Regions from separate parts of the Dietzia cercidiphylli genome, predicted to be linked through region 3. Evidence: riboswitches for the same ligand, from Rfam matches in the RefSeq annotation. Region 3 holds a riboswitch; each other region holds the start of a gene.

Region 1 (7,085 bases), on a different contig from region 3:
TTAATCGCGCACCACTGCACCACGGCCCGCGCCGGGGCCCAGCCGGTGAACGAGCCGATCGAGTCGGCGTGTTCCACGTGGAACCGTACGAGCTCACCGCCGAACTCCGCGCGGGCATCGATCAGCACCCGCTCCGTCTCGATCGTCACCGCGTGAGCGACCAGCCTGCCGCCGGGACGCAGCGCCTCCCAACACTGCCGCAGCAGGCCGGGCGCGGTGCCTCCGCCACCCACGAACACCGCATCGGGCTGCGGCAGCCCCTCGAGAGCCTGCGGCGCGCGCCCGTGGACGACCTCCAGCGACGGCACCCCCAGCCGCGCGGCGTTCCGCTCCACGCGCGCGGCCCGCTCGGGATCGGCCTCTACAGACACAGTGCGGCAGGACGGGTGTGCCCGCATCCACTCGATGCCCACCGATCCGGCGCCGGCGCCTACGTCCCACAACAGTTCGCCGGCCGACGGAGCAAGCCGCGAGAGAGCCGAGGCGCGTAGGTCGCGGCGGGTGAGCTGGCCGTCGTTCTCGAAGGCGTCGTCGGGCAGTCCTGGGGCCACACCGAGCGGGCGCGAGGTGGGCCCGGCCAGGCACTCCACGGCAAGGACGTGCAGCTGGGGCACCGCGCGGCCCGGATCCCAGTCGCGCGCCACACAACTCTGACGTGCCTCGGCCGGGCTCCCCAGATCGGAGAGGACGGTCAGCACGCTGTCCCCGAAACCAGCGACGGCGAGCGCCCTGGCAACGTCCCCAGGAGTGTGCCGGTCGGCGCTCAACACCACCAGCCGCTGCCCCGGCGCCAGTACACCGGGGAGCTCGCGGTGGTCGCGCAGCACCGCCACCGTCTCGGCTGGCCACCGCATCCGGGCGCGGGCCAGCGCGACCGACGACACCGCCGGCAGCACCTCCACCGACTCCGGGCCGAGCAGGCCGATCAACGTCGTGGCCACCCCGGCCACCAGCGGGTCGCCCGAGGCCAGGGCCACGATCGACCGGCCGCTGTAGCGCGCCAGCAGATCGGGCAGTCTCGAGCGCAGCGGCCGCGGCCATGCCACGCGCTCGCCCACCACCTCGTCCGGCATCATCGCCAGGTGCCGCTCCCCGCCCAGCAGGACGTCGGCGCCCAGGACGGCGCGGCGACGGGCCTCGTCGAGGCCGGCCCAGCCGTCACCGCCGATCCCCACCACGACCACCTGTCCGTTCATGACGCGGAACCCTACCGTCGAACCCGCCCGCCGAGCCCGACCGCCCGGAACGCGAGGACGCTGGGTAGCCTCGGCCAGGAGAGACAACTACACCCCAACAGCACGAGGTGCCCCACGACCCGCCCCAGGCGGTGCGGAGGGGAGAATCAGGGAAGCCGGTGAGAATCCGGCACAGGGCCCGCTACGGTGACCCGGCCTCTGAGGCGAACGCGTCCAGCGCGAACGCCCGAGATGAGCCGGGAAGTCCGGAGACCGGCCTCGCGCTGACCAGCCTGGCAGACGAGAGCGGGAGCCCCCATGCCACTGCACTACCCCTTCAGCGCCGTCGTCGGTTCCGACGACATGGCGCTTGCCCTCCTGTTGAACGCGGTCTCGCCGTCGGCCGGCGGCGTGTTGATCCGCGGAGAGAAGGGCACCGCCAAGTCCACGATGGTGCGCGCGCTCGCCGGGATCCTGCCGCAGATCGAGGTCGTGGCCGGTGACAGGTTCTCCAGCGCCCCGTCCGACCGCGGCACCGACACCCCCGACGGTCCGATCCCCCACGACGCGCCCACCGAGCACCGGCCGGTCCGTCTGGTGGAGCTGCCGATCGGCGCGACCGAGGACCGCATCGCCGGGTCGCTGCACCTGGAGAAGGCCCTGAGCGAGGGCGTCACCGCGTTCGAGCCCGGCCTGCTGGCCCGGGCGCACCGCGGACTGCTGTACGTGGACGAGGTCAACCTGCTCCACGATCACGTGGTGGACCAGCTCCTCGACGCCGCCGCCATGGGCCGGGTGACCGTCGAGCGGGACGGGGTGTCGGTGGAGCACGCCGCCCGCTTCGTCCTGATCGGCACCATGAACCCCGAGGAGGGCGAACTCCGGCCCCAGCTTCTCGACCGCTTCGGCCTCACCGTCGAGGTGTCCGCCCCGCGCGAGGCGGCGCTGCGGGCCGAGGTGATCCGCCGCCGGGTCGCCTTCGACTCCGACCCGGAGGGCTTCTCCGCCACGTTCGCGGCGGACGAGCTGGCCCTGCGCGAGCGGATCGTCGCCGCCCGGGAGCGCGTGGGCGGCATCGAGCTCACCGACTGGGCGCTGACCACGATCGCGACCGTCTGCGCCGGCTTCGATGTCGACGGCATGCGCGCCGACATCGTCACCGCGCGCACGGCCGCCGCCCACGCCGCCTGGGAGGGCCGGACCCGCATCACCCGCGCCGACATCCGCGTGGCCGCGCGCATGGCGCTCCCCCACCGCCGTCGCCGCGCACCGTTCGACGCCCCGGGGCTCGACGAGGACCTCCTCGACCGCCTCCTGGGGGACGACGACGAGCCCGATCCGCGAGACGACGGCCCCGACACGGACGGCCCGGGAGAAGACGACACGAAGAACGACGACGACAACAACACGAGCGACTCCACGACCGGCCAGCAGGACCCGCAGTCCGGCGCATCAGCCGAGGACCCGGGCGACGCCGGAGACACCGAGGGCGCTGAGGGCACCGATCGCACCGAGTCTGATGCGGACGAGGACGGGCCGAGGTCGGAGTCGAGCAACGACACAGACGCCGGCGCTGACGCTGATACCCGCACCGAGACCGGCGACCCGCAGCAGGGGGACCGCGACGCCGGCGAGAACGGCCGACCGGGCGGCGCGGCGACCGAGCCGGGAACGGTCACGGCAGCCTCGGACCCGTATCGCACGCGGCTGCTGACCGTCGCCGGGACCGGCCACGGTGTCTCCGGCCGCCGGTCCCGCGCGACCACCACCACCGGCCGGCGCACCGGCTCGGCCGGGTTCACCGGGTCCGACGTGCACCTGCCCGCCACGATCCGCGCCGCCGCGTCCCATCAGGCGGCGCGGGGCCGCGAGGCCGGCCGCGACGGCGGGCGACTGCTCCTGTCCGCCCGCGACCTGCGTTCGGCGGTCCGCGAGGGCCGGGAGGCCAACCTGGTGTTGTTCTGCGTGGACGCCTCCGGCTCGATGGCGGCGCGCACCCGCATGGAGCAGGTCAAGACCGCCATCCTCTCCCTGCTGCTGGACGCCTACCGCCGCCGCGACAAGGTGGGGCTGGTGACCTTCCGCGGGTCCGGCGCGCAGGTCGCCCTGCCGCCCACCTCCTCGGTGGACGTGGCCGCCGCCCGCCTGGCCGAGTTGCCCGCCGGGGGCCGCACCCCACTGGCGGAGGGGCTGCTCACCGCCGCCGAGCTCCTCCGCGTCGAGAGGGTCCGCGATCCGCAGCGGCGACCCCTCGTCGTCGTCGTGACCGACGGCCGCGCCACCCACGGCCCGGACGCCCTCGCCCGGTCCCGCGCCGCGGCGGCCGGGCTGGCCTCCCTAGGCGTGGCGTCGGTGGTGGTGGACTGCGAGAGCGGCCGGTTCCGCATGGGCCTGGCCTCCGAGCTCGCCACGCACCTGGGCGCCGAGCACATCCCGCTGGGCGAGGTGACGGCCGAGGGACTGACCCGCACCGTCCGCACCCACACGGCCCCTGACCGCCGCACCACGGCGCTGACAGAGGGAGAGGTGGCCTGATGCCGCAGGGACAACCGGCCCGCGTGCCCGACGACGGGCTGAGCACCCGGCAACGCCGCAACAAGCCCCTGATCATGGTCCACACCGGGCCCGGCAAGGGGAAGTCCACGGCCGCGTTCGGCCTGGCCATGCGTGCCTGGAACCAGGGGTGGGACATCGGGGTGTTCCAGTTCGTCAAGTCCGCCAAGTGGCGCATCGGCGAGCAGACGGTGATGGAACGCCTCGCCCGCCTGCACGCCGAGACCGGTGAGGGCGGGCCCGTGGAGTGGCACAAGATGGGCTCGGGCTGGTCGTGGTCGCGCAAGGACGGCACCGAGGAGGACCACGCCGCGGACGCCGCCGAGGGCTGGGCGGAGATCAAGCGCCGGCTCGCCGACGAGCGGCACGACCTCTACCTGCTCGACGAGTTCACCTACCCGATGAAGTGGGGCTGGGTGGACGTCGAGGACGTGGTCGAGACGCTGACCTCGCGGCCCGGTCGGCAGCACGTGGTGATCACCGGCCGCGACGCCGCCCCCCGGCTGATCGAGGTCGCCGACCTCGTCACCGAGATGACCAAGGTCAAGCACCCGATGGACGCCGGCCAGAAGGGTCAGAGGGGGATCGAATGGTGACCGGATCGCGCACCGACCTGCCCCGGCTCGTGGTGGCCGCTCCGGCGTCGGGTCACGGCAAGACCACCGTCGCCACCGGGCTCATGGCGGCCCTGCGGCGCAGGGGCCTGACGGTCTCGGGCCACAAGGTCGGCCCCGACTACATCGACCCGGGCTACCACGAGCTCGCGACGGGGCGGCCGGGCCGCAACCTCGACCCGCACCTGGTCGGCGAGCACAGAATCGTGCCCCTCCTGCTACACGGCGCGCAGGCCGCGCCGCGGCCGGCCGACGTCGCGGTGATCGAGGGCGTGATGGGCCTGTACGACGGCCAGATCGGGGGCGACGGCTTCTCCTCCACCGCCCACGTCGCCGGCCTCACCGACACCCCGGTCCTGCTGGTGGTGGACATCTCCCACGCCTCGCGCAGCATCGCGGCCGTGGTGCTGGGGATGGCGACGTTCGACCCGTCCGTCCGGATCGGCGGCGTGATCCTCAACAAGGCCGGCTCCGTCCGGCACTCGGACGAGGTGCGCCGCGCCCTCGAGCCACTGGGGATCCCCGTGCTCGGGGTGCTGAGCCGGGACGACGAGGTCACCGCCCCGTCCCGCCACCTCGGCCTGGTCCCCGCGGCCGAGCGACCGGGGGCGGCCGGCAGCCTCGACCACCTCGCGGATCGCCTGGCCGCCTCCGTGGACCTGGACGCGGTGATGCGACTGGCCCACACGGCGCCGGCGCTGTCCGGTCCGGCCTGGTCCGCGGAGGAGGCACTGGTCGGGGGCCTGCCCGACTCGGGACCGCCGGCGCTGGCGCTGTCCGGGCCCCGGCGACCGGTCGTCGCCGTGGCGGGGGGCCGCGCCTTCACCTTCCGCTACGCCGAGACGGTCGAACTGCTCGACGCCGCGGGGTGCGACGTGGCCGTCTTCGACCCACTGGCCGACTCCGCCCTGCCCGAGGGCACCGCCGGCGTCTACCTCGGCGGCGGGTTCCCGGAGGTGCACGCGGCGGGACTGGCCGCCAACCGCCCGATGCTCACGGCGCTGCGGACCGCCCTCGGCGCCGGTGTGCCCACCGTGGCCGAGTGCGCGGGACTGCTCTACCTCTGCCGCACCCTCGACGGCGCCCCGATGATCGGGGCGGTGCCGGCGGACGCGGCGATGTCCCCGCGCCTCACGCTGGGCTACCGCCGCGTCACCGCGGGGTCGACGAACCTCCTCACGGTGGCGGGCACCGAGGTCACCGGCCACGAGTTCCACCGCACCACGGTCACCCCGGGCTCCGGTGCGGCCGGCGTGGGCTCCGGGGACGCCGGCGCGGGCACGTCCGGCGCAGCTGCCGCATGGACGTGGGCCGATCGCGTCGAGGGCTTCGCGACCCCGACCCTGCACGCGTCGTACCTCCACACCCACTGGGCCGGGCACCCCGCGATGGCCGCGAGGTTCGCGGCCGAGGTCGCCCGCGTCGCCCGAACTCACGATGCGCAGGGCCGCAGGGACGCGATGCGCTCCACCGGGTGACGTGCGGGGGAGCGTCCCTCAACGAGCCGGCCGCCCGTCGACAGTGGTCGACGGGCGGCCGGTATCCGCTGAGAGGATCACCTCAGGGCGGTCACATCAGGTAGCACGCCTCCGTGTACTCGAAGTCGGCCGCCGTGGGTCCCTCGTACCACTCCTCCTCCAGGACGAGGCCCGTGGGACTGCCCGGCTCGATCCGGTTGATGATGCTCGAGCGGGACGCGTTCTCGTTGACGTCTCCCGAGTAGTCCCCGGCTCCCTCCGCGAACATCCCACCGGTGTCGACCCCCGTCAGCGAGTCGACCGACTCGTAGAGACCGCTTCGGGTGAGCTCATCGTTCTCGACCGCTTGCTCCAGGAGTCCGTGGATGACCGACGAGGCACCCCAACCCAGGACGAACCAGTCATCGGGCTCGGTCCCCATGGATTCGGCGACCTCCCGCATCTCGATGTGGCCTTCCGAGTCGTGGCCCCACGGAGCCACCGCTCCGGCGTGCAGGTAGCGCGCCTCGAGTGCCGGCGCGGCCTGGCTTCCCATCAGACCGGCGCTCCACGTGGGAGTGGAACCGATGAACTGGCCCTCGAACCCCTGCGCGACGGTGGCACCCACGATGGCGCCGGTCTCGATCGCACTGGTGGAGAGGACCACGACGTCCGGTTGATCGGCCAGGATCCGCTGGATCACCGCGGTCTGCTCGTCGGTCCCGCCGGGGGCCGTGGTGTACCGGGTGAACTCGACACCGCGTTCCTCGGCGGCGATCTCCGCGCCCTTGGCGGCGTCGTCACCGTAGTCACCGGGGAAGTGCACCGCGCCGACACTCGTCGCGTCGAAGTTGTCGACGGCGTAGTCCACCATGTTCATGGCCTCGGCACAGTAGCTGGTGCCGAACTCCATGACGCCCTCCTCGAACAGCCAGTTCGACCCCAGGGATGCGGGGACCGTGACGATGTTCTGCTGCCGGGTGTCGTCGAGGATGCCGTTGGTGTGGGCGGTGCCCATCGAGTGGGCCAACATCAGGACCTGGTCCCTGATCTCCCGGTACTCCTGGGAGTGGGTGGTCTCGTTGTAGGCGTTGTCCCGGACGTGGGTCACCATGTCGACCTCGTAGTCGCCGATGCCGCCGTTCTCGTTGACGTTCTGCCAGTAGGCCTGGGAGCCCTCGATCATCGGGGCGCCGATCGGTGAGAACGGTCCCGTCAGGTCGGTGATCGCTCCCAGGTAGATGCAGCCCTTCGAGTCATCGATCGCCTGTGGGCACGGTTCCTCG
Region 2 (7,085 bases), on a different contig from region 3:
CCGCGTAGGCGGCAGCGAGGCCGGGCGGGGCGCCGGGCGCGGGGTCACTCATCGGCGAGTCCCCAGACGTCCAGCGTGCGGCCGCCGCCCGGCCGCGGCCGCACCTGCCCGCGGACCCTGAACACCTCGGCCAGGAGGGCGGGATCGAGCACCTCCTCGGGCGCACCGGTCGCCACCACCCGGCCCTCGTCGAGGACCACCATCGCGTCGCAGTACTCGGTGGCCATCCGGAGGTCGTGGAGCGTCAGCAGGACCGCCAACCCGCCGGCCGCCAGCTCCCGCAGCAGCGCCAGGACCGAGAGCTGCTGGTGCAGGTCGAGGTGGTTGGTGGGCTCGTCCAGCAGGAGCACCTCCGGCTGCTGCGCCAACGCCCGGGCGATCGACACCCGCTGGCGTTCGCCCCCCGACAGGGCCAGGACGTCGCGGGCCGCCAACCCGGCCAACCCCACACGGTCGAGCACGGTGTCCACCACGTCGGCGTCGTCGGTCCCGAACGGCTCGAACAGCCCGCGTGTCACCGTCCGGCCCAGTCGCACCGACTCCCGGACCGTGATGCCACCCAACGAGACCGGCTCCTGAGTGCTCACGCCCACCGTCCGCGCCAGGGCCCGCCGGCGGAGCGAGGTGATGTCGTCGCCGTCGAGGCGCACCAGTCCGGCGGTCGTGGGCAGGGCCCGGTAGCAGGTGCGCAGCAGGGTCGTCTTGCCACTGCCGTTGGGGCCCACCAGCGCGGTGACCCGGCCGGGTGCGATGGTCAGGTCCACCCCCTCGAGGATCCGGCGACCCCCGAGGTCGGTGGAGACGTCGGCCGCGGTCAGTGTGGTCACGTCGCCGACCTTCCGTAGCGCCGCCACAGCATGATCAGGAACACCGGACCCCCCACGATCCCCGTGACGACGCCCACCGGGAGCTCGGCACCGTCGCTGACGGACCGGGCCGCGATGTCGGCCAGCACCAGGGCCACCGCCCCGAGCACCGCGGCCGTCGGCAGTAACCGGGCCGACGTGCGCCCGGTGACGTACCCGGCGAGGTGCGGGATGAGCAGTCCGATGAACCCGATGGTCCCGGAGACCGCCACCGCCCCCGCGGTGAGCATCGAGACCAGCAGCAACATGAGCAGCCGGAACCGCGGGACGTTCATGCCCATGGCCGTGGCGCCGTCGTCGCCGGTCAGGAGGAGGTCCAGGTGGCGGCTGGACAGCATCACCAGGACGCCCGCGACAGCGAGGATCGAGACCGGGGCCAGGAGCATGGTCCACCCGGCGTCACCGAACCCGCCGGCCAGCCAGCGCATGACGGTGCCCAGTTGGTGGTCGTCGCCCAACACCAACAGCGTGAACGTGTTGAGCGCGCCGAACATCATCGTCAGGGCCGCCCCCACCAGCACGATCGCCGTGGTGTCGTGCGCGCGACGGGCCACCAGGACCACCCCGGCCAGTGGCAGCAGGGCGCCGAGGAAGGCGGCCATCGGGAGCGTGAAGACGCCCCACATCCCGGCACCCACGCCCAGGACGGTCAGGACGACGACGCCGAAGCCGGCCCCGGACGACACCCCCAGCAGGTACGGGTCGGCCAGTGGGTTGCGCGTGACCGCCTGGGCGACGCCTCCCGCCACCGCGAGGGACGCGCCCACCGCCGCCGCCATGAGCGACCTCGGCAGCCGGGACTCGATCACGATCGCCTCGCGGGCCTCGGACCACCACGGGGTGAAGGACCCCGGGGCCACGCGGTGGGCGACGATCGCCCAGACGTCTCCGAGGGGGATGGACACCGACCCCAGAGAGACCCCCACCGCCACGGCCAGGGCGAGAAGCCCCAGCAGCGGAGCGAGGACCAGTCCGAGTGGCCGCCTGCCGCGGCGCGGGCCGGTCTCGCGGCCCGGGCTCGTGGCGCGGAACGGGCTCGTGGCGCGGAACGGTGACGGGAGGCGGGACGACGCCGAGGGGCGGCTCGGAGCCGGTGTCGCCGCATCGCCCGCGCCACCGCCACGGTCGTGGACGACCGTCGCCATATCAGCCACCGAAGGCGTCGGGGTGGAGCTCGCGGGCGATCGTCTCCACCGAGGTCGCCATCCGCGAACTCTCGAAGAAGTCGGCCAGGGGGACCACCACGATGCGGTCGTCGCGGATCGCCGGCGTGGTGGCCATGATGGGCTGGTTGCGCAGGTACTCGATCTTGTCCTCGGCGCTGGTGGCCCCGTAGTCGAGCACGACGATCGCCTCCGGTCGGCGTTCGCCGAGGATCTCCCACGTGGTCTTGAGGTAGGGCCGGTCGCCCTCGATGAAGATGTTGTCGGCTCCCGCGTACTCGCCGATCAGCTGGCCGATGCCGACGCCGCCGATCGTCAGGGGCTCCGCCTCACCGCTGTCGTAGAAGAACGTCGGGGTCCCCGTCACCCCGGCCTCGTCCAGGGTGGCGCGGACCGACTCGATCCGGTCGACGATGCGGTCGGTGAGCTGCTGCGCACCCTCCTCGACGCCGAGGACCCGGCCCAGCTGGGAGAAGTCGGTCTCGAGCATGGAGACGTCCGGGAACCCGTCGCCGCAGTACTCGGAGAACAGGAAGGTGTCGATGCCCGCCGCGTCGAGCGCGTCCCGGCTCCGGCCCTCCTTCTCGTCGAACGCGCTGCGCATGCCGGCCACCACGAGGTCGGGTTCCAGATCGACGATCTGCTCCCAGCTGGGATACTCCTCGGCCAACCCGGGAATCGCCTCGAGTTCCTCGGCGACCTCCGGCAGGACGTCCTCGCGATCGGCATAGCCCCGGCCGACGATCCGATCCCCCGCACCCATCTGGATGAGGGTCTCCGTGACGTGGGCGTTCATCGTGATGATGCGCTCGGGCGGGGCGTCGAACGTGGACTCACGCTCGCAGTTGGTGATGGTCACCGGCTCGGCGAACGCCTCATTCGAGGTGGCGCTCTCCTGAGCCTCGCCGCGGGAGCAGCCCGCGACGACGACGCCCGTGACGAGCAGCGCGGCGAGCGCCGTGGTGGACCTGGACTGGCGACGGAACATGATCAGACCTCGGATCGTGTCGTGTGCCCACGAACACACGAGACCCGCAGGCGGGCGACCGTCGACACCGGCCACCGACCGTGCAGGACTCCGGATCGCAGACCGCGGCGATGGACAGAGTCGCGTACCTCCGGGCAGGTAATCGGGCTCGTCGTCACCGAGGTGACGGCACACCGTTGCGGGTCAGCGCCGGATTCTCACCGGTCTTCCCCTGCGTATCCGGAGATCAGCAAGTCGTGGTGACAGTATGCACATCCGCCTCGACGGCCGCGGGGGCACCTCCCCGGAACACCCACGGGGGGCCGCCGCTGCGGAACCGGATACCGGGCGCGGTGGCATCGGGCGGAGGGCGCGCTGGCCGCGGCGCGGGGCGCGGGGCCGCTGCGGATCGGCGTCTACTCGTCGTACCCCAGGGAGAACGCCGCCTCGAGGTCGTGCTTGGACAGCGCGCGGAACGCGATGTGCGTCTCGGTGTCGACCACGCCCGGGACCTTGTTCAGGCGGTCGGAGACGATGTCGGCCACCTCCTCGTTGCGGCGGGCCCGCACGAGCACGATGAGGTCGATGGTGCCCGTCACCGAGTACACCTCGGAGACCCCGTCGATCTCGGCGATCGCCTCGGCGACCTCGGGGATGCGCGCCGTCTCGGCGTGGACGAAGACGATGGCGGTGATCATGGCCTGAAGGGTAGTCCAGTCGCGCGGCCCCGGTTCAGCGCATGTTCTCCGGCGTCCAGTACGCGCGCATCGACCGGATCTTGCCCTGCTCGTCGTGGGTCATGAGGTCCCACACGTTGATGGTGGCCTTGGAGTCGGCGTCGAAGTGGGTGGTGATCTCGAAGTTGAACAGCAGGTCGTCGCCACACACGCGCGCCTCGAGCACCTCGCCCTCGATCTTCAGCGCCACCACGGACGAGTAGAACTCGCGGATGGCCGCCTTGCCCTCGTGGACGGTGCCGTTGCCGACGGGGTCCTCGACCGTGGCGTTCTCGGCGTAGAGGTCCAGGACCGCCTCGAGGTCGCCGGCGACCAGCGCGGCGATGTAGGAGTCGGCGGTGGCACGGATCTGCTCGGGGGAGGCACTCACGGCGGTGGCCCTTTCGGTATGACGACGAGACACCTCGAGCCTAGAACGTGTTCTCGATCAGAGCGTTCGTACGCCGCAATCGATAAAGAATATGTGACTTGCGCCACATTGGTAGCGGGCCTACGCTCCGTTCACCAGACATCAGGACGTCCATCCGGCCCGGGAACGGGGTACGCCATGTCCACACGGAACGTCTCGGCCAGGAGCTCGGACGAGGAGTCCTTCCACACCGGCAGGGTGGTGATCATCTCCCTGGTCGCCGCGCTCGGCGGGTTCCTCTTCGGCTTCGACACCGCCGTCATCAACGGCGCGGTGGACGCCGTCCAGGAGACCTTCGGCATGAACGCCGGTCTCACCGGGTTCGTCGTCTCCTCGGCCCTGCTCGGCTGTATCGCCGGCGCGTATCTCGCGGGCCGCCTCGCCGACCGCTGGGGGCGCACCCGCGTCATGGTCCTGGCCTCGGCGCTGTTCACCGTCAGTGCGATCGGCTCCGGGCTCGCGTTCGGCCCGTGGGACCTCATCCTGTGGCGGGTGGTCGGTGGCCTGGGCGTCGGCGCGGCCTCGGTCATCGCGCCGGCGTACATCGCCGAGGTGGCCCCGCCCTCGATACGCGGCCGCCTCGGGTCACTGCAGCAGCTCGCGATCGTCTCCGGCATCTTCGTGGCCCTGCTCTCCGACGCCTGGCTGGCAGCCGTGGCCGGAGGCGCGATCGAGGAGCTGTGGCTGGGGATCCAGGCCTGGCGCTGGATGTTCCTCACCGAGCTGGTCCCCGCGATCACCTACGGCGTACTGGCGCTCATGATCCCGGAATCCCCCCGCTACCTGCTGGCCAAGGGGCTGGTCGGCGAGGCGAGGGACGTCCTGCGCACCATCCAGTCCAGCGGCGTCGACAACCGGATCAAGGAGATCCGTGCGACGGTCCGCGAGGACAGGAAGCGGTCGTGGCAGGACATGCTCACCCCGAGCGGCAGGAACCTCCTGCCGATCGTGTGGATCGGCATCGTGCTGTCCGTCTTCCAGCAGGCCGTGGGCATCAACGTGATCTTCTACTACTCCACGTCCCTCTGGCAGTCGGTCGGCTTCACCGAGGCGGATGCGCTCACCCAGACCGTCATCACCTCGGTCACCAACATCGTGGTGACGATCGTGGCCATCGCACTGATCGACAAGATCGGGCGTCGCAGGCTGCTCATGACCGGCTCGGTCGGCATGACCGTCTCGCTCGCGGTGATGGCCCTGATGTTCAGCACCGCCACGATGGGTCCGGGGCCCGACGGCGAACTCGCTCCCCAACTCGGCGACACCCAGGGGCTGGTCGCGCTGATCGCCGCCAACGGTTTCGTCGTGTTCTTCGGGATGTCCTGGGGCCCGGCGGTGTGGGTGCTGCTCGGCGAGATGTTCAACAACCGCATCCGCACGGCGGCGCTCGGTCTGGCGGCGGCCGCCCAGTGGTTGGCGAACTTCGCAGTCTCCACCGCGTTCCCGCCGATGGCCGAGTTCAGCTTGACGTTCACCTACGGCTTCTACGCGGTGTCGGCGCTGCTGTCCTTGCTGTTCGTGGCCAAGTTCATCCCGGAGACCACCGGCCGCTCGCTGGAGGACATGGAGTAGCCCGGCCCCCGCGCAGGCGCTCCGCCGATCCCCCGCCCCGCCCCCGCCAGGCCCGTCGCCAAGAGCGTTCCGCACACATCGGCCGAGAAAGGGGTGCGCGGAACGCTCTTCTCGACGCGGGCCGGGTGGCGGGCCGGGCCGGGCCGGGCCGGGTGGCTGGCGGGTCGGGCGGGCGGGCCGGGCGGGTGGCCGGGACGATCAGGCCGCGTCGTCGGGCGTCCGGACCGGGCAGAACAGATCGGTGCGCAGGGTCGCGGGGTCGATATCCGGCGTGGGTTCGGTGACGTACGACTCCCAGAACGGATTCGCCGGGGCGCGTCCCAGGGAGCCGATCTCGCCCATGAACCCCGCCCACGCCTCGCCCAGACCGTCGTAGGAACCGAGGTAGCTCATCACGGCGACCTCTCCCGCCGGCAGTTCGGATGCCACCACGCGCATCCCGCCAGGGTCCACCGACGCCCCGCCCACCCGATCGGGCAACGGCTCGTCCAGGGGGAAGCCGATCTCCAAATCCGCCATGGGTTCCGGCTCCTGGGCGATCCTCGTGTACAGCGCGAACGCGGCGGCAGCCGGCGTCACCCCCGCGGCGAACAACGCCGGGAACGCCGTGCCGAACGCCGAGTCGAAGAACTCGCTGATGGTGGCCATGGGCACGTTCGTCGCCCGGACGACCGCCGTGGGCACCGCGGGCACCGTGAACAGGCGGACGCCGTCCACGGGCTCCGGGCCGAGGTCGGGGTAGCCGGGGGGCGGACCGTGCGGCTGGTCCCGGGGCGGGACCGGGGACGACGACGACATCATGAGTCCTCCTCGAGCGGCGATGCTGCTGCACATTGTGCTCCTGTCGCCGGCGCCCGGGAAGGGGTTCCGGTCAGCCACGGTGGCGTGGGCGTGGGCGTGGCGGCGGCGTGGGCGAGGGCCGGCGGCGGCGTGGTGGCGGGGGCGGGGGCGTGGTGGTGGTCACGACGAGTGCACCCGCGCAGCCGGACGGGGACACTGGGGGCATGTCGACATTCCGCCTCCGCACGCCGGACCGCACCCTCGATCTGGGCGAGTTCGACAACGCCCAGGAGGCCCTCGAGCACGCCGTGACGCTGCAGCCCGACGCCCATCCGGTCAACGGCGACCTCCAGGTGTTGGTCGGGGACGAATGGCACGAGGTCGCCACGGAGGGGGACATCTCGTGACCCCCGCCGGCTCCGGATCGGTGACGCAGTGCGCCACCTGCGGGGTCGAGCGGGCCGAGCCGGTGCCCGACGTGTGCCCGATCTGCGCCGATGAGCGCCAGTTCGTCCCCGCCGGCGGCCAGCGGTGGACCGACCCCGAGGCGTCGGCCGCGCGCGGCGCGCGCATCGAGTTCATGGAGCGCGA
Region 3 (7,085 bases):
GTCCAGATCTGCGCGCGGATGGCCGGCAGCTTGGCCGGGTCCATGGACGCGATGTTGCCGTACTCGTCCAGCAGCTGCTCGAGGCGGGCGATGTCGCCGTAGGACTCGGCGCGGGCCATCGGCGGCACCAGGTGGTCGACGATCGTGGCGTGGGCGCGGCGCTTGGCCTGGGCGCCCTCCCCGGGGTCGTTGACCAGGAACGGGTAGATCAACGGCATGTCGGCGATCGCCGCGTCGGTCGCACACGCGGCCGACAGCGCGGCGTTCTTGCCCGGCAGCCACTCCAGCGAACCGTGCTTGCCGATGTGGACCAGCGCGTGGGCGCCGAAACCCCGCGCGAGCCACCGATAGGCGGCCAGATAGTGGTGCGAGGGCGCCAGCTCGGGATCGTGATAGATCGCCACCGGGTTCTCACCGAACCCGCGGGGCGGCTGGATCAGCAGGACGACATTGCCGGCCTGGATGGTGGCCAGGACGATCTCGCCGGCGTCGTTGACGAACAGCTGACCGGGCGCCTGCCCCCAGGCCTCGACCATCTCCGAGCGCAGCGACTCGGGCAGGTCCGCCGCCCACCGGAGGTAGTCGTCCGTGGAGATCCGTACGTGACTGTCGGTGAGCTGGGCGTTCGTCAGCCACTCCTCGTCCTGTCCGCCCGCGGCGATCAGGGCGTGGATCAGGGCGTCGCCGGCGGCGGTGTCGTCGGCGTAGGTGCTGTCGGTGCCACTGTCGGCGACGTCGAGGAACCGGGCGATCGGGCTGTCGTCGGGGCCCAGGTCGTAACCCTCGTCGCGCATCCGGCGCAGCAGTCGGATGGTCGAGACGGGGGTGTCCAGGCCGACCGCGTTGCCGATCCGGGAGTGCTTGGTCGGGTAGGCCGAGAGCACCAGGGCGATCCGGCGGTCCGCCGCGGGCACATGACGCAGCCGGGCGTGCGAGACCGCGATCCCCGCGACGCGGGCGCAGCGTTCGGGGTCGGCGACGTAGCGAGGCAGCCCGTCGGCGTCGATCTCCTTGAAGGAGAACGGCGCGGTGATGATCCGGCCATCGAACTCGGGGATCGCGATCTGGTTGGCCGAGTCCAACGGGTTGACGCCGTCGTCGGAGGCCTCCCAGTCCTCCCGACTCCACGTCAGGCACAGTCCCTGCAGGACCGGGATGTCGAGCGTGGCGATCCGTTCGACGTCCCACGTCTCGTCCTCGCCGCCCGCGCTCACCGCGCCCGGCGTGGTCCCGCCGGCGGCCAGGACCGTGACGATCAGCGCGTCGAGCGTCCCGAGTGCGTCGAACAGCTCGTCGGGCGCCGATCGCAGGGACCCGGCGAACACGGGCACGCCGACGGCCTGCCCGGTGGCGTCGATCGCGTCGGCGAGCGAATGGGCGAACCCGGAGTTCCCGCTCACCTCGTGCGCCCGGTAGTAGAGCACTCCCACGCGGGGAACGCGCCGCGACTGGTCCACGCGGGGAACGCCCGGCGACTGGTCAGTTCCGCTCACGTTCTCCCAGGTCCCGTTCCGGGAATCGCGTCGTATGTGACCACTCGCCGGGGAGTCGGGGGAATCGGCGGCACCCGGCCGCGGCGGCATCCCCCACACCGGGACGCTCTCCGGGGGCGCGAACCCGGTCCCGGTGAGCAGCACGGTGTCCGACAGGAAGGCGTGGAGCTGGGCGAGGTTCCGCTCGCCGCCCTCGGCCAGGTAGCGGTGGGCCTCGGCCGCGATGCCGATCGGGACGGTGGAGAGCTCCATCAGGTCGGCGTCCGGGGCCTGCTCGCCTCCCAGGACGACCACCGGCCGCCCCGAGGCCATGACCGCGGCGAACCCGGGCTCCCACGACCGCCGCGACCCGAGGATCCGGACCACCACCAGGTCGGCGCCGTCGAGCAGACCGGGCAGATCCGCCTCGACGTCCAGGCGGGACGGGTTGCCGAGCGTCCAGTCCGCCCCGGAGGCCCGCGCGGAGAGCAGGTCCGTGTCGGAGGTGGACAGCAGGGTGATGCGCGGTGGCTGGCTCGAGTGCCGAGGCGGTGCCGTGTCCTCCGGTGATGCCGTGTTCTCCGGCGATGCCGCGTCATCTGATGGTGCCGAGGCGTCCTCAGGGGACGCCGAACGCCGGTCATGGCGCATGTTCTTCTCCAAACCCTCGTGGAACATGACGCCGTGGCCGGTCTCCTGGCTTTCGCATCGACGCCGCGCGACCGACCTTCCCGGGCCTGGGCCCAGTGGTCTCCGCCCCGCTCTGGGACGGACGAGGGTGCGCGACTTACGCGACTACAGTGGCGAGGGCCGCGCCGGCTTTTCCTCCGGCTTCCCGAGCACCACGGCACCGGCGAGCCTATCCGGCGCCGGTCCCCCGCGGATGTCCGGCCGTCGGCTCCCCGCTCCCCGCGAGCCACCTCTGGCTGCCACACTGTGCCCCGTGAGAGCTTCCGGACCGACCCGCCGCACCCGCACCGACCTGTGCCCCGGTGTGCTGCGCCCGTGGCCCGCCGAGGACGGCGCCCTGGTCCGGCTACGAGTACCCGGAGGGCGCGTGTCGCCGGAGTCCCTCGCCGCGCTGCACAGGGTCGCAGCGAGATACGGCGACGACGACGTGCACGTGACGACCCGCGCGAACCTGCAGCTGCGGGCCCTGCCGATGAGCCGGGACGGGCGGCTCGCGGACGACGTCGTGACGGCCCTCGCCGCGACCGGGCTGCTGCCCGCCCCGTCGCACGAGCTCGTCCGCAACGTGCTCGTCTCCCCGCTCACCGGCCTGGTCGGCGGGAGGGCCGACCTCCGGCCCGTGACCGACCGGCTCGACGCCGGCCTCCGGGCGGATCCCGGACTGGCCGGGTTGTCCGGCCGATTCCTCTTCGTCCTCGACGACGGCCGCGGCGATCTCGTGGACCGCCCCGGCGACCTGGGGCTGGCGACCCTCGACGCCGACACCGTGCAACTCCGGGTGGGCGCGGACTGGTCGGCGGTGGTGCCCCTCGAGGAGGCGGCCGATCGCCTGCTCGACCTGGCGCGCGACTTCGCCGCCGCCCGGGGTACCGGCCCCGACGCGCCCTGGCACGTGCGCGAACTCCCGGTGCCGCTCGCCGCCGCCCGCCCGGGCGATGAGCGTCTCCCCACCCCGATCCCCGCGCTGCCGTACGGACCGGTCCCCGGCTCCTCGGGAAGGATCGAGCATGTCGGGGCCGGGGACGGTGTCCTCACCCGCGCCGTGATCGATCGCCTCACCGGCGACGACGTCACCGAGCTCATCGTCACCCCGTGGCGCGGCGTGCTCACCGTGCGCACGTAGACTCGCCGCTGTCCCACGGCGAGGAACCCGGTGCGAGTCCGGGGCGGTTCCGCCACTGTGAGGCCCGCTCGACGGGCCGCCAAGCCAGATACTGGCCGAGGGATCGACGCGCTCCCTGACGCGTCGCCTGAGACTTCTGACCGGGGCGAGAACCCCGAGGAGGACCCATGCCTGCTGTCCCCAGGCCGCCACGCCGCTACGACTACGTCGACGACGGGCCCGCGATCTACGTCGACTCGTTCGCGACCATCCGGCGCGAGACCGACCTGTCGGGCGTCCCGCGGGACGCCGAGCGGCTCGCCGTCCGGATGGTGCACGGCACCGGGCAGACCGACCTCGTGGACGACCTGCAGGTGCATCCGGGACTGGTGGGGGCCGCGCGCTCCGCGCTCGAGGCCGGGGCGCCGATCCTCTGCGACGCCCACATGGTGGCCTCCGGCATCACCAGGTCCCGGCTCCCCCGGAACAACGACGTGGTGTGCCTGCTGTCCGATCCCCGCGTGCCCGAGCTGGCCCGGCAGATGGGCACCACCCGCTCCGCCGCCGCCCTCTCCCTGTGGGGTGAGCGTCTCGACGGCGCCGTGGTGGCGATCGGCAACGCCCCCACCGCGCTGTTCCACCTGCTCGAAATGCTGCTGGACGGCGCCCCCCACCCGGCGGCGATCGTCGGGTGCCCGGTGGGCTTCATCGGTGCCGCCGAGTCCAAGGCCGCGCTGGCCTGCCTGGCGGACGACCACGGGATCGACGTCCCCTTCGTCACCGTCCACGGGCGACGCGGCGGGTCCGCGATGACGGTCTCCGCCGTCAACGCCCTCGCGCAGGTGGCCGAGTGAGCGCCGGTCCGGCGGGCACGACCGGCGAGGCGGGGCGACTGTCCGGGATCGGCGTGGGTCCCGGGGACCCCGAGCTGATCACCCTCAAGGCCGCCCGACTGATCGGCGACGCCGACGTGGTGGCCTATCACGCCGGGCGGGGCAAGGAGTCCAATGCCAGGCGGATCGCCGCAGGTCTGATCCCTGCCGGTGCGATCGAGGAGGTGCTGGAATACCCCGTGACCACGGGCGTCACCGATCACCCCGGCGGGTATGCGGGGGCGATCGCGGACTTCTACGATCGCAGCGCGCAACGCCTGGCCGACCATCTCGCGGCCGGGCGGGACGTGGTCCTGCTGGCCGAGGGGGACCCGCTGTTCTACGGCTCCTTCATGTACATGCACGACAAGCTCGCCGATCGGTTCGTCACCGAGATCGTGCCCGGCATCCCGGCGTTCGCCGCCGCGACCGCCGCCGCGGCCACCCCCCTGGTCCGCCAGACGGACGTGCTCACCGTGCTGCCCGGGACCCTGCCCGAGCCCGAGCTGGCCCGCCGCCTCGCGGACACCGACGGGGCGATCATCATGAAGCTCGGACGCAACTTCCCGGCGGTGCGCCGCGCATTGGAGGCCGCCGGACGACTCGAGGGAGCGGTCTACGTCGAACGCGCCTCGACCGACGCCGAGGTGCACCACCCGGTGCGGGACGTCGATCCGGCGACCGTGCCGTACTTCTCGCTCATCGTGGTCCCGGGTGACTCCCAGCAGGTCGACCCGTTCGGGCGGCGCCCCTCGCCACTGGGTGAGGGGACCGTGCGCGACGTCGCCCCGGACGGGGAGCTGCACGTGGTCGGACTGGGACCGGGCCCGGACCACTGGCTCACCGCCGAGGCCCAGCGCGTGCTCGCCGACGTCGACCACGTGGTCGGGTACGCGCCCTACGTCGACCGCGTCCCCCAGCGCGCCGGGCTCACCCGGCACTGCTCGGGCAACACCGTCGAGGTAGACCGGGCCAGGCTCGCCCTGGACCTCGCGCGCTCCGGCGAACGCGTGGCGGTGGTCTCCGGGGGCGACGCGGGCGTGTTCGGCATGGCCGCAGCGGTCTTCGAGGCCGCCGAGGACCCGCTGTACTCCCGCATCGACGTGCGGGTCGCGCCCGGGGTGTCCGCCGTCCAGGCGGTCGCCGCCCGGGCCGGGGCCCCGATCGGCGCGGACTTCGCCGTGATGAGCCTGTCCGACCGGCTCAAGCCCTGGGAGGTCATCTCCCGTCGTCTCGACGCGATAGCCGCCGCGGACCTGGTCCTGGCGGTCTACAACCCCGCCTCGCGCTCGCGCACCCGCCAGGTCGCCGCCGCCCGCGACGTCCTCCTCCGGCATCGCGACCCGGCCACCCCGGTGGTGGTGGGCCGCGACGTGGGCCGGGCCGAGGAGTCCCTGACCATCACCACTCTCGCCGAGCTCGACTGCGACTCGGTGGACATGAAGTGCCTGCTCATCGTGGGCGCGTCCGGGACCCGCGTCACCGAGTCGGGGCGGGTGTGGAGTCCGCGGTTCGTGCGGTCATGACCGCCGCTCCACGGGGTGAGAGAAACGACGACGACGACGGCGACGAAGGCGGAGGCGGAATCGGAGCTCCCGACCGCGACGCGCTGTGGCGGATCCTCGCCACCCGCCGCGACCACCGGCACTTCCACCCCACCCCGGTGCCGCGCGAGACCATCGATCGACTCCTCGAGGTCTTCGCGGTGGCCCCGAGTGTCGGGCTGAGCCAGCCCTGGCACGTCACCGTGATCGAGGACCGCGGCGTGCGCGAGGCCGTCCACGAGGGATTCCGCACCGTGCGCCGCGCGGAATCCGAGCGATTCGACGGCCGGCGACGCGCGCTCTACGACTCCCTGCGCCTCGAGGGCATCCTCCAGGCACCGGTCGGGCTGGTCGTCAGCCACAGGCCGCCCGCCGGGCCGGTCCTGGGGACCACGAGCGTCCCGGCGGCCACCGAGTACAGCGTGGTCGCCGCCATCACCCTGCTGTGGCTGGCCGTGACGGCCGAGGGCCTGGGCATGGGCTGGGTGAGCCTCGTCGACCCCGACCACCTCTCCGACAGCGTGCCCGTGCCCGACGGGGCCCGGCCCCTGGCGTACCTGTGTCTGGGACACCCCGCCCTCGAGCTGGACGAGCCGTTGTTGCAGACCGTCGGGTGGGGACGCAGGTCGCCGCTGTCGGTCGACTGGGTGTAGATCCGGGGCCGCGTGAGAACGCGGTTGCGGACCGAGTCGCTCAGAATCCGTACCTGACCGCCCGCGCGGCAGTGTGCGACCTCGGTCGCGGGCCCGTTCGGCAACGTACTCAAGCTGCGACCACCGTTGCCCTTCACCCGCTCGGACATCCCGTGGGCCGCGGACGCCCTCGACCAGTCACTCCGGGTCCTCACTGCGAGGAGGTGAACCCCTGAACCTCGACCGGTGTCGTCCTGGTGGTGGTCGATCCGTCTCCCAGCTGCCCGTTCCAGTCATGTGGTGATCAGTGGGCCGGGTCGCCGGCGGCGTCACATCCGGGGTACAGCGTGGCCGGATTGTCGGACTGAGTCACGACCCCGTCACTCGCCGAAGGCCTGCCGTAGTGCATCGCACTGCGCCCGGAAGAAGTCCTTACTGACCCCGGCGCGGGTGACGACCAGGTCGAAACCGTGGAACGCGCCCGGAACCGGGAGGAACTCGCAGGGCACTCCGGCTCGCTCCAGACGATCCGCGTACGCCTTGTCCTCCTCGAAGAACAGATCCACCGTGCCGACGCCGATCCACGCCGGAGCGACCCCGGCCAGATCAGGGTGGCGGGCCGGAGAGGCCGTGGACGGGTCGGCCCCGCCCAGGTAGCTCGTCCAGCCGAACCGATTCGATCGTGCGTCCCACAGTCGGTGTCGCCGGTCGCGGGTGTCGGTCCGGTCGTCCACCATCGGGTACGCGAGCAGTTGCAGCACCGGGGCGACGGG
Region 4 (7,085 bases), on a different contig from region 3:
TGTGGGCCGCGCAGGTCCGGGACGCTGGCTGAGCAACACCGAATCCGCGGTGGTGCAGAAAGCGACCGTTCGTCCGGACGTGGTGACGGTGGATGTGCTCAGCCCCTATGACATCTCCGAACTCGATCAACTGCAGAGAGAAGCCGAACAGATCGTCCCCTGGGGGCCTCTAGTAGTGGTCGACCACGCTGTCGGGGCGCCACGATCAGTGCCGACGGGTCACTCGTTGCCGTCGCCAGCACCCTTTCGCGGGGCCCCCAGCACGCTGAGTATCTCCCCGACCATGTGGTCCCGTTCGAGTGGATGGCGCAGCGGCAGGTCTCGGTTCAGGCTGTAGCGGTTACGGCGCCCGTCGCGGATGCGCTGCAGGTACCCGGCCTCTTCCAGTTCGGCCACGATCCGCTGGGTGGCGCGCTCGGTGATCCCGACCGCATCGGCGATGTCGCGCAGTCGCGTCTCGGAGTCCTGCGCGATGCACAACAGGACGTGCGCGTGATTGGTGAGAAACGTCCACTCTGCCACTACGCCACCCCATCACCGACGACTTCCGAGTGCCATTTTGCCTTACGTGAATCACGGTACGCATGTGGGCGTGCACGGAGCCCGTCCCACCGCGGGCCCGGTCCGCGCGCCGCGCCACAACACGCGACACCGATTTAGGCTGTTGCAAAACATGTCGTGAAAGTCATGTATTGTCGTTCCCGTTACTCGCTCGGAACAGGCGGCTAGCGCGCCACGACGGAGATCAGCTCGTCCCGCTCGGCGGCGCACGGACTCCGGACAGATCAGGGGAGACTCGATGGACCTCAGCATTCTCGGCAGCCTCACGGACCCGCCGATCCTGTTCTTCTTCCTGGGGCTGTTCGTCGCCGCTGTGCGCTCCAACCTGGAGATCCCGGCCCCCGTCACCAAGTTCCTGTCGCTCTACCTGCTCATGGCGATCGGGTTCAAGGGTGGCCAGGCTCTGCGAGAGACCGGTCTGACCGGCCGCGCCGCGGCGGTGATCGGCATCGCCCTCCTCCTGGCCCTGGTGATCCCTGCGCTGGGCTTCCTGGTCCTGCGGCGCAGGGTGAACGAGTTCGATGCGGCCGCCATCGCCGCGACCTACGGGTCGGTCAGCGCGGTGACCTTCATCGCCGCGACGCAGTTCGTGACCGCCCGTGGGGAGGAACCCGGCGGGTACATGACGGTCGCCCTGGTTCTGATGGAATCGCCCGCGATCATCATGGCGGTGCTTCTGGCCACCTGGGCACGGTCCCGTCAGCGTTCCGCCCAGATGGCGGGTGACGCGGGGGCCGGCGCTTCCTCTCCCGTGTCGGGCGCACCCCTGTCGTTGCGGGCGATCCTGCACGAGGCGTTCACCGACGGTGCGCACCTGCTGCTGATCGGGTCGCTCGTGATCGGCACCGTGGTGGGGGCCGACGCCGGCGAGGCCATGTCCCCGTTCGTCGACGACATGTTCAAGGGGCTGCTGGCCTTCTTCCTGCTCGAGATGGGCTTGCTCGTCGCCCGTCAGCTCCGCGAGGTCCGGGACGTGGGCCCGTTCCTGATCGGGTTCGGCATCGTGATGCCCCTGGTCGGAGCATCGATGGCGCTGGCCCTGGGCAGTCTGGCCGGGTTGCCGGTCGGCGACCTGACCATGCTCGCCGTGCTCGCGGCGAGCGGGTCCTACATCGTGGTGCCGGCCGTCGTGCGCTACGCGATCCCCGAAGCGCGGCCGTCCCGGTACTTCACAATGGCCCTTGCCGTGACATTCCCGTTCAACATCGTCCTCGGCATTCCGCTCTACTACACCGTCGCCCAGTACCTGGGCGCCTGAGGCGAGGAGATCCCATGAAAGACGTCAAAAGGATCGAACTGGTAGTGGAGTCCGGGGTCGCCGGGAGGTTCCTCGGCGCGTTGGATTCGCTGGGCCTGACCCATCGCACCGTGATCCCGGGAATCTACGGGCGGGGACAGCACGGTGAGCGCGGTGGGGACCCTTTCTCCACCTTCGACAACACCTTCGTGCTCGTGGCGGTCGACCCCGACCGGATCGACGAGGTCCTCCGGTCGCTGCGGCCCCTCCTGCAGTCCGTCGGGGGCATGTGCCTGGTCTCGGACGCCCAATCGGTGCGGTACTGAGTCGGCCCCCGGGAGGGGGCTAGGATCTGCTCAGCTGCGGTGCTCGGGAACCCGGTGTGAGACCGGGGCGGCCCTCGCCACTGTGAACGGATGATGTCGCCAGTCCTCTGTGCCACTGCTCGCACGCGTTGTGTGGGTGGGAAGGCGGACCGGCGGCGATCCGGTCCATCCCTTCCGGGGGTGGGCCGGGGGAACCCGTGAGCCAGGAGACCGGCCGTGGCTGCCACCACGAGTGCCCGCGAGGTGACGGGCAGAAAGGTCTCAGGCATATGCATATCGCAGAGGGTTTCCTCCCCTCGGTGCACGCCGTGGCATGGACGGCCGTCGCGGCACCGTTCGTCATCCACGGCGCGCGCGAGGTGATCAGGACGGTCCGTCGGACACCGGAGGCGGGCGTGTTGCTCGGCGTGGCCGGGGCGTTCACGTTCGTCATGTCGGCCGTCAAGCTCCCGTCGGTGACGGGCTCCAGCTCGCACCCCACCGGGACCGGGCTGGGGACGATCATCTTCCGGCCACCCGTCATGGCCTTCGTCGCCACCGTGGTGCTGATCTTCCAGGCGTTGCTGCTCGCGCACGGGGGCATCACCACGCTCGGCGCGAACGTGTTCTCCATGGGGGTCGCCGGGCCGTGGGTCGCCTACGGGGCGTTCGTCCTGTGTCGACGGGTCGCGGTGCCGCTGCTCGGCGCGGTCTTCGTCGCCGCGTTCCTCGCCGACCTGGTGACGTATCTCGTCACCAGCGCCCAGCTCGCGCTGGCGTTCCCGAGCGCCGAGCACGGCCTGTGGTTCTCGATGGCCGAGTTCCTCGCCGTGTTCGCTATCACCCAGATCCCGCTGGCGGTCGTCGAGGCTCTGATCGTCGTGGTGATCGTCAGCGTGCTCCTGCGAATCGCCTCCCGTGAGCTCGACCTGGTGGGCTTCTTCCGGAGGGCGCGACTCGCCGGCGCGGGCACCTTCGCGCATCTCGAGGACCGTACCGATCAGGTCGAGGCCACGGAGTCGGTGCGATGAGCGGGAAGAAGCACGTCAGCGTGTGGGTGCTCGTGGGGCTGGTCGCCGTGGCGTTCGCGATCGCGGTGTTCTCCCTGGTCTATGGCGCTGGTGCGGGCGGCGAGTTCGAGGGTGCGGACGGGCAGGCGGAGGGGACGATCAGCCAGGTCTCTCCCGACTACGAGCCATGGTTCGAGCCGCTTCTGCCCGAGTTGCCGGGGGAGGTCGAATCGGGGGTGTTCGCCCTCCAGGCCGGGATCGGCGGCGGGATCGTGGGTTACGGACTCGGCGTCCTGCGGACACGTAGTAGGCAGCGTCGGGAGAGCGTGACGGGTGCGGCGACCCCGTCGGCGGCGGCCACGGGTCCGGCCGGGCACTGACCGGCCGAGCCCTAGGTGAACCCACTCGAACTCGCGGCGTCCCACAACCGTTGGTCGGACCTCCCGGTAGTCGAGAAGCTGCTGCTCTTCGGCGGTCTGCTGGTGGCGGCACTGCTCGTGCCGCCACCGGTGGGCCACGTGGCGATCCTGACTGTCTGTTGTGTGTGCGCCCTGGCGCTGGCCCGCGTCCCCGCCAGGATCTACCTCGCGGCGTTGCTCGCCCCCGTCGCGTTCCTGGCCCTGGGAATCGGTCCCCTCGTGCTGGACCTGGTGGACTGGCGCCTCGTGGTGGATCCGGCCGGGGTCGACACCGCCTGGCGGACGGTGAGCAGGGCGATCGCCGCGACGGCCGCCACCATCACCTTGGCGTGCACCACGCCCGTCGCCGACCTCCTGGCCGCCGGCCGGCGGGCCGGACTGCCCGCCCCGCTGGCTCACGTCGTGGACACCACCTACCGGCTCATCGGCCTGCTCATCGACTCCGCGCGCACGCTGCGGCATTCCCACGACCTCAGGCTCGGACACCGCACCGCCCGGGCCGCGATCAGCTCGGTCGGGACGCAGTTCGCCTCGGTATTCGTCCTGTCCGTCAGGCGGGCACGGGCGATCGACGACGCCATGTCCATGCGCGCCGAGCGCGGCCAGACCGCAGTGCTCGCCGAGGCGGACCCGGTCTCGGCCACCCGCGTGCTCGTCATCTGTCTGGTTCTCGTGTCCGTCTCGATACTGGGGGTCATGACGTGACCGTCCTCGCGCTGCGCGGTGCCCGGTTCTCCTACCGGCGTCTCGATGCCCTCGGCGGTCACACCCACACCGTGCTCGACGGCGCCGACCTGACGATCCCCGCCGGGGCGAAGATGGCGCTTCTCGGTGGAAACGGCAGCGGCAAGACCACCCTGATGCGGCTGCTCGTGGGCCTGAACCGCCTCGAGGCCGGGGAGTTGGAGCTGGACGGGGAGCGGGTCCGGGACCGCCGCGCCGACCGCACCCGCCTGCGGCAGTCGGTGCAGATGGTGCTCCAGGAACCCGACGACCAGATCTTCGCCACGACCGTGCGGGCCGACGTCTCCTTCGGCCCCGTGAACCTCGGATTGGATCGCGCCGAGGTGGCCCACCGGGTCGACGAGGCCCTGGCGGCGCTGGCGATCACCGACCTCGCCGACCGCGTCCCCCACCACTTGTCCTTCGGGCAGCGCAAGAGGGTGGCCCTGGCGGGTGCGCTGGCGATGCGGCCTCGCGTCCTGCTTCTCGACGAACCGACGGCCGGGCTCGACCCGCTCTCCTGTGAGGACCTGCTCGCGGCGCTGGAGTCGCTTCGCGCCGCGGGGGCCGCGATCCTCATGGCCACGCACGATGTCGACCTCGCCTGGGCCTGGGCGGACGACGCGGTGGTGCTCTCCGGCGGAGCGCTCACCCGCGGCCCGGTCCACCGAGTGCTGCAGGACGAGGGCCTCCTCACCGCGGCCCGGCTCACCACCCCGTGGGGCGCCGCGGTGTCACGCCGACTGGGCCGGACGGTATCGCGGCCGGGAGAGGTCTGACCACGCTCGTCATCGGGATCGCACTCGCCCGTGTTCCGGACGCGACCGATGCCATCGGTGGCGCAGTCTTCCGACGCGCATCATGATGGCCCGGTGTGCCGCTATGACGGATAGCTTCGGCAGGATGTGAGTTCTTAGGCAAGAAGAGCACTGTGGGATCGGGTGACACGTCGATGCGTGCCCATCCCTGTTTCGGCCGCGCGCGGCGGCAGCGTCTCCCGGTGACGTGGCTCGGGCCACGTTCTTCTCGACGTGTACGGCAGTGGGTGAAACACCTTGTCAAGGAAGAAAAGGGGTGGGAGTGACTTCGGCAATCGAAGGATACGAAGAAATACGATGGTCCCAGGTGGAAGACAGCTTCTTCGTCGGTAGTTTCCGCGGGAACTTCGTGGGGTACATCGATCAGAATTCTGACGGCAGTTTCACCTGCTACGACAGGATGTCGAGACCGCAGGGCGAGTCCGGATCCCTGGACGAGGCGATCTCCAGCCTGAATGATCTGTACTTTTCCGATGCGAGCGAGGGAGAGTTGAATGTCGCTGGACGCTGAGTTCCCCACGTCGCCCGGGAGCGGACAACTGAAGTATTTGGTGTACACGAGCGTGCCGGTGCGGAAGATGCTGCCGGGTGATCTGGAGTCCATTCTGTTCACCTCCCGGGAGCGCAATCGTGCCGCCGGGATCACCGGTGTCCTCCTCTTCAGGAACAACTGCTTCATTCAGTTCCTCGAAGGCCCTCCGGCCGCGATCGACGAGTTGATGACGCGCATCGCTGCCGATGACAGGCACAGTCGTGTCCGGGTCCTGTTGACGGAACCTGCAGCCGAGCGCAGCTTCGCCGACTGGAAGATGGGCTTCGGCATCCCCAAGGAGACCCGGTCGACCGGAGTCGACGGCGTGCGGGACAGTTTCAACGATCTCACCGGCGGCTCGAACTACGACGTCGTACGTCGGGCCGCCGAGGACTTCTCGATCTGGTTCAAGGTCAAGGAGCGCTCGATCTCGACCTCGCCCTGAGCGTCGCCTCTCCCTACACCCGGGCGACGGGCACGCCGGCGCGCAGGACGCGATGCGCGCCGCAGTGGCAGGACTCGTAAGTCACAGTGCCCTCGCTGGTGCGGTGGGAGGAGCGGGTCAGCCATTCGTGCTGGTGCGCGTCCGGATCCGCAGGCTGCGGAACGGGGGCGTCGTGGTCGCGGTCGTGATCGACGTCGGTGGGCGAACAGGCTGCTGTGGTCATGCGCTGACTGTGGTGCAATGGGTCAGTGCAGTTCAACCATGGCAATATGGTCGGCCCGACTCTCGCGGCGGAACTTGCCTCACTCGGCGCCCGGGAGTGGGACACCGATATGGCCGTCGGCGTGCTTCGCGCCCACGGCGTCCGCAGGCCCGATCTCGACGACGCGAGGTCGACCCGCCTACAGGAGTGGGCATTGTGGTTGAGGGCACCCTTCTCGGCGCCGGACGTGGACTCCACGTGCGACGCGATCAACGAGCTGCTGGACTCGGCCGCGTCGAGGCCGTCCCTGAGCACGCACGACGGGCACAAGCCCCACCTGCACTTCGCGGCCGACGGTGACGACGTGGTGGAGCGCGTCCGGGCCATCACCGCAGGCGGTCTGGCGATCTTCGCGGTCGAGTCGGAGGGCGGCCGTCTGGGGGCCTGTCTCCGATCGGGGTGTCCCGAGGTGTTCGTCGACACCAGCCGGAACGGTAAGCGGCGCTACTGCAGTGCCCGGTGCGGCAACCACGACGCCGTCCAACGGCACCGGGCCCCCGGCCGTCGACCCGGGTGACGCAGGGTTTCGGGTGACGCAGGGTTTCGGATGATGCAGAGGGGTGCCGTCCGGTCCCGAGATCGGGGATCATGTGTCGATGGAGACCCGAGACGAGCCCTGGCCGGCCCTGCCCCTGGAATCGTGGATCGACACCAGGGACACACTTCACCTGTGGACCCAGATCGTCGGCAAGACGCGGATGGCCCTCGGGCCGGAGATCAACCACTGGTGGGGCGTCCCGCTGTACGTGGACGCGCGGGGGCTCACCACGTCC

What was found. Region 3 has a riboswitch for cobalamin ahead of cobN (cobaltochelatase subunit CobN). Riboswitches for the same ligand answer to the same signal wherever they lie in the genome.
Region 1: another riboswitch for cobalamin. It lies ahead of ABD250_RS10025 (VWA domain-containing protein); the one in region 3 lies ahead of cobN (cobaltochelatase subunit CobN).
Region 2: another riboswitch for cobalamin. It lies ahead of ABD250_RS17375 (ABC transporter substrate-binding protein); the one in region 3 lies ahead of cobN (cobaltochelatase subunit CobN).
Region 4: another riboswitch for cobalamin. It lies ahead of ABD250_RS09990 (energy-coupling factor ABC transporter permease); the one in region 3 lies ahead of cobN (cobaltochelatase subunit CobN).

The regions. Positions count from the first base shown of each region.
Region 1 covers NZ_BAAAQG010000009.1:15,732-22,816, forward strand. The annotation lists gene cbiT (precorrin-6Y C5,15-methyltransferase (decarboxylating) subunit CbiT) at 1-1,196, opposite strand, end outside; cobalamin riboswitch at 1,285-1,471, shown strand; gene ABD250_RS10025 (VWA domain-containing protein) at 1,494-3,710, shown strand; gene cobO (cob(I)yrinic acid a,c-diamide adenosyltransferase) at 3,710-4,324, shown strand; gene ABD250_RS10035 (cobyrinic acid a,c-diamide synthase CobB) at 4,318-5,820, shown strand; gene ABD250_RS10040 (ABC transporter substrate-binding protein) at 5,912-7,085, opposite strand, start outside.
Region 2 covers NZ_BAAAQG010000024.1:122,978-130,062, reverse strand. The annotation lists gene ABD250_RS17390 (hypothetical protein) at 1-52, opposite strand, end outside; gene ABD250_RS17385 (ABC transporter ATP-binding protein) at 45-827, opposite strand; gene ABD250_RS17380 (FecCD family ABC transporter permease) at 824-2,011, opposite strand; gene ABD250_RS17375 (ABC transporter substrate-binding protein) at 2,013-3,017, opposite strand; cobalamin riboswitch at 3,134-3,255, opposite strand; gene ABD250_RS17370 (Lrp/AsnC family transcriptional regulator) at 3,413-3,694, opposite strand; gene ABD250_RS17365 (SgcJ/EcaC family oxidoreductase) at 3,729-4,103, opposite strand; gene ABD250_RS17360 (sugar porter family MFS transporter) at 4,281-5,714, shown strand; gene ABD250_RS17355 (GyrI-like domain-containing protein) at 5,913-6,548, opposite strand; gene ABD250_RS17350 (tetratricopeptide repeat protein) at 6,719-6,901, shown strand; gene ABD250_RS17345 (MBL fold metallo-hydrolase) at 6,898-7,085, shown strand, end outside.
Region 3 covers NZ_BAAAQG010000012.1:163,510-170,594, forward strand. The annotation lists gene cobN (cobaltochelatase subunit CobN) at 1-2,150, opposite strand, end outside; cobalamin riboswitch at 2,142-2,334, opposite strand; gene ABD250_RS13035 (nitrite reductase) at 2,416-3,285, shown strand; cobalamin riboswitch at 3,285-3,399, shown strand; gene ABD250_RS13040 (precorrin-8X methylmutase) at 3,453-4,118, shown strand; gene ABD250_RS13045 (precorrin-2 C(20)-methyltransferase) at 4,115-5,662, shown strand; gene bluB (5,6-dimethylbenzimidazole synthase) at 5,659-6,333, shown strand; gene ABD250_RS13055 (alpha/beta hydrolase) at 6,693-7,085, opposite strand, start outside.
Region 4 covers NZ_BAAAQG010000009.1:6,840-13,924, reverse strand. The annotation lists gene ABD250_RS10005 (helix-turn-helix transcriptional regulator) at 220-522, opposite strand; gene ABD250_RS10000 (sodium-dependent bicarbonate transport family permease) at 800-1,819, shown strand; gene ABD250_RS09995 (P-II family nitrogen regulator) at 1,834-2,124, shown strand; cobalamin riboswitch at 2,145-2,357, shown strand; gene ABD250_RS09990 (energy-coupling factor ABC transporter permease) at 2,394-3,134, shown strand; gene ABD250_RS09985 (energy-coupling factor ABC transporter substrate-binding protein) at 3,131-3,493, shown strand; gene cbiQ (cobalt ECF transporter T component CbiQ) at 3,509-4,237, shown strand; gene ABD250_RS09975 (energy-coupling factor ABC transporter ATP-binding protein) at 4,234-5,034, shown strand; gene ABD250_RS09970 (hypothetical protein) at 5,381-5,584, shown strand; gene ABD250_RS09965 (BLUF domain-containing protein) at 5,625-6,050, shown strand; gene ABD250_RS09960 (hypothetical protein) at 6,064-6,273, opposite strand; gene ABD250_RS09955 (CGNR zinc finger domain-containing protein) at 6,320-6,829, shown strand; gene ABD250_RS09950 (DUF5996 family protein) at 6,909-7,085, shown strand, end outside.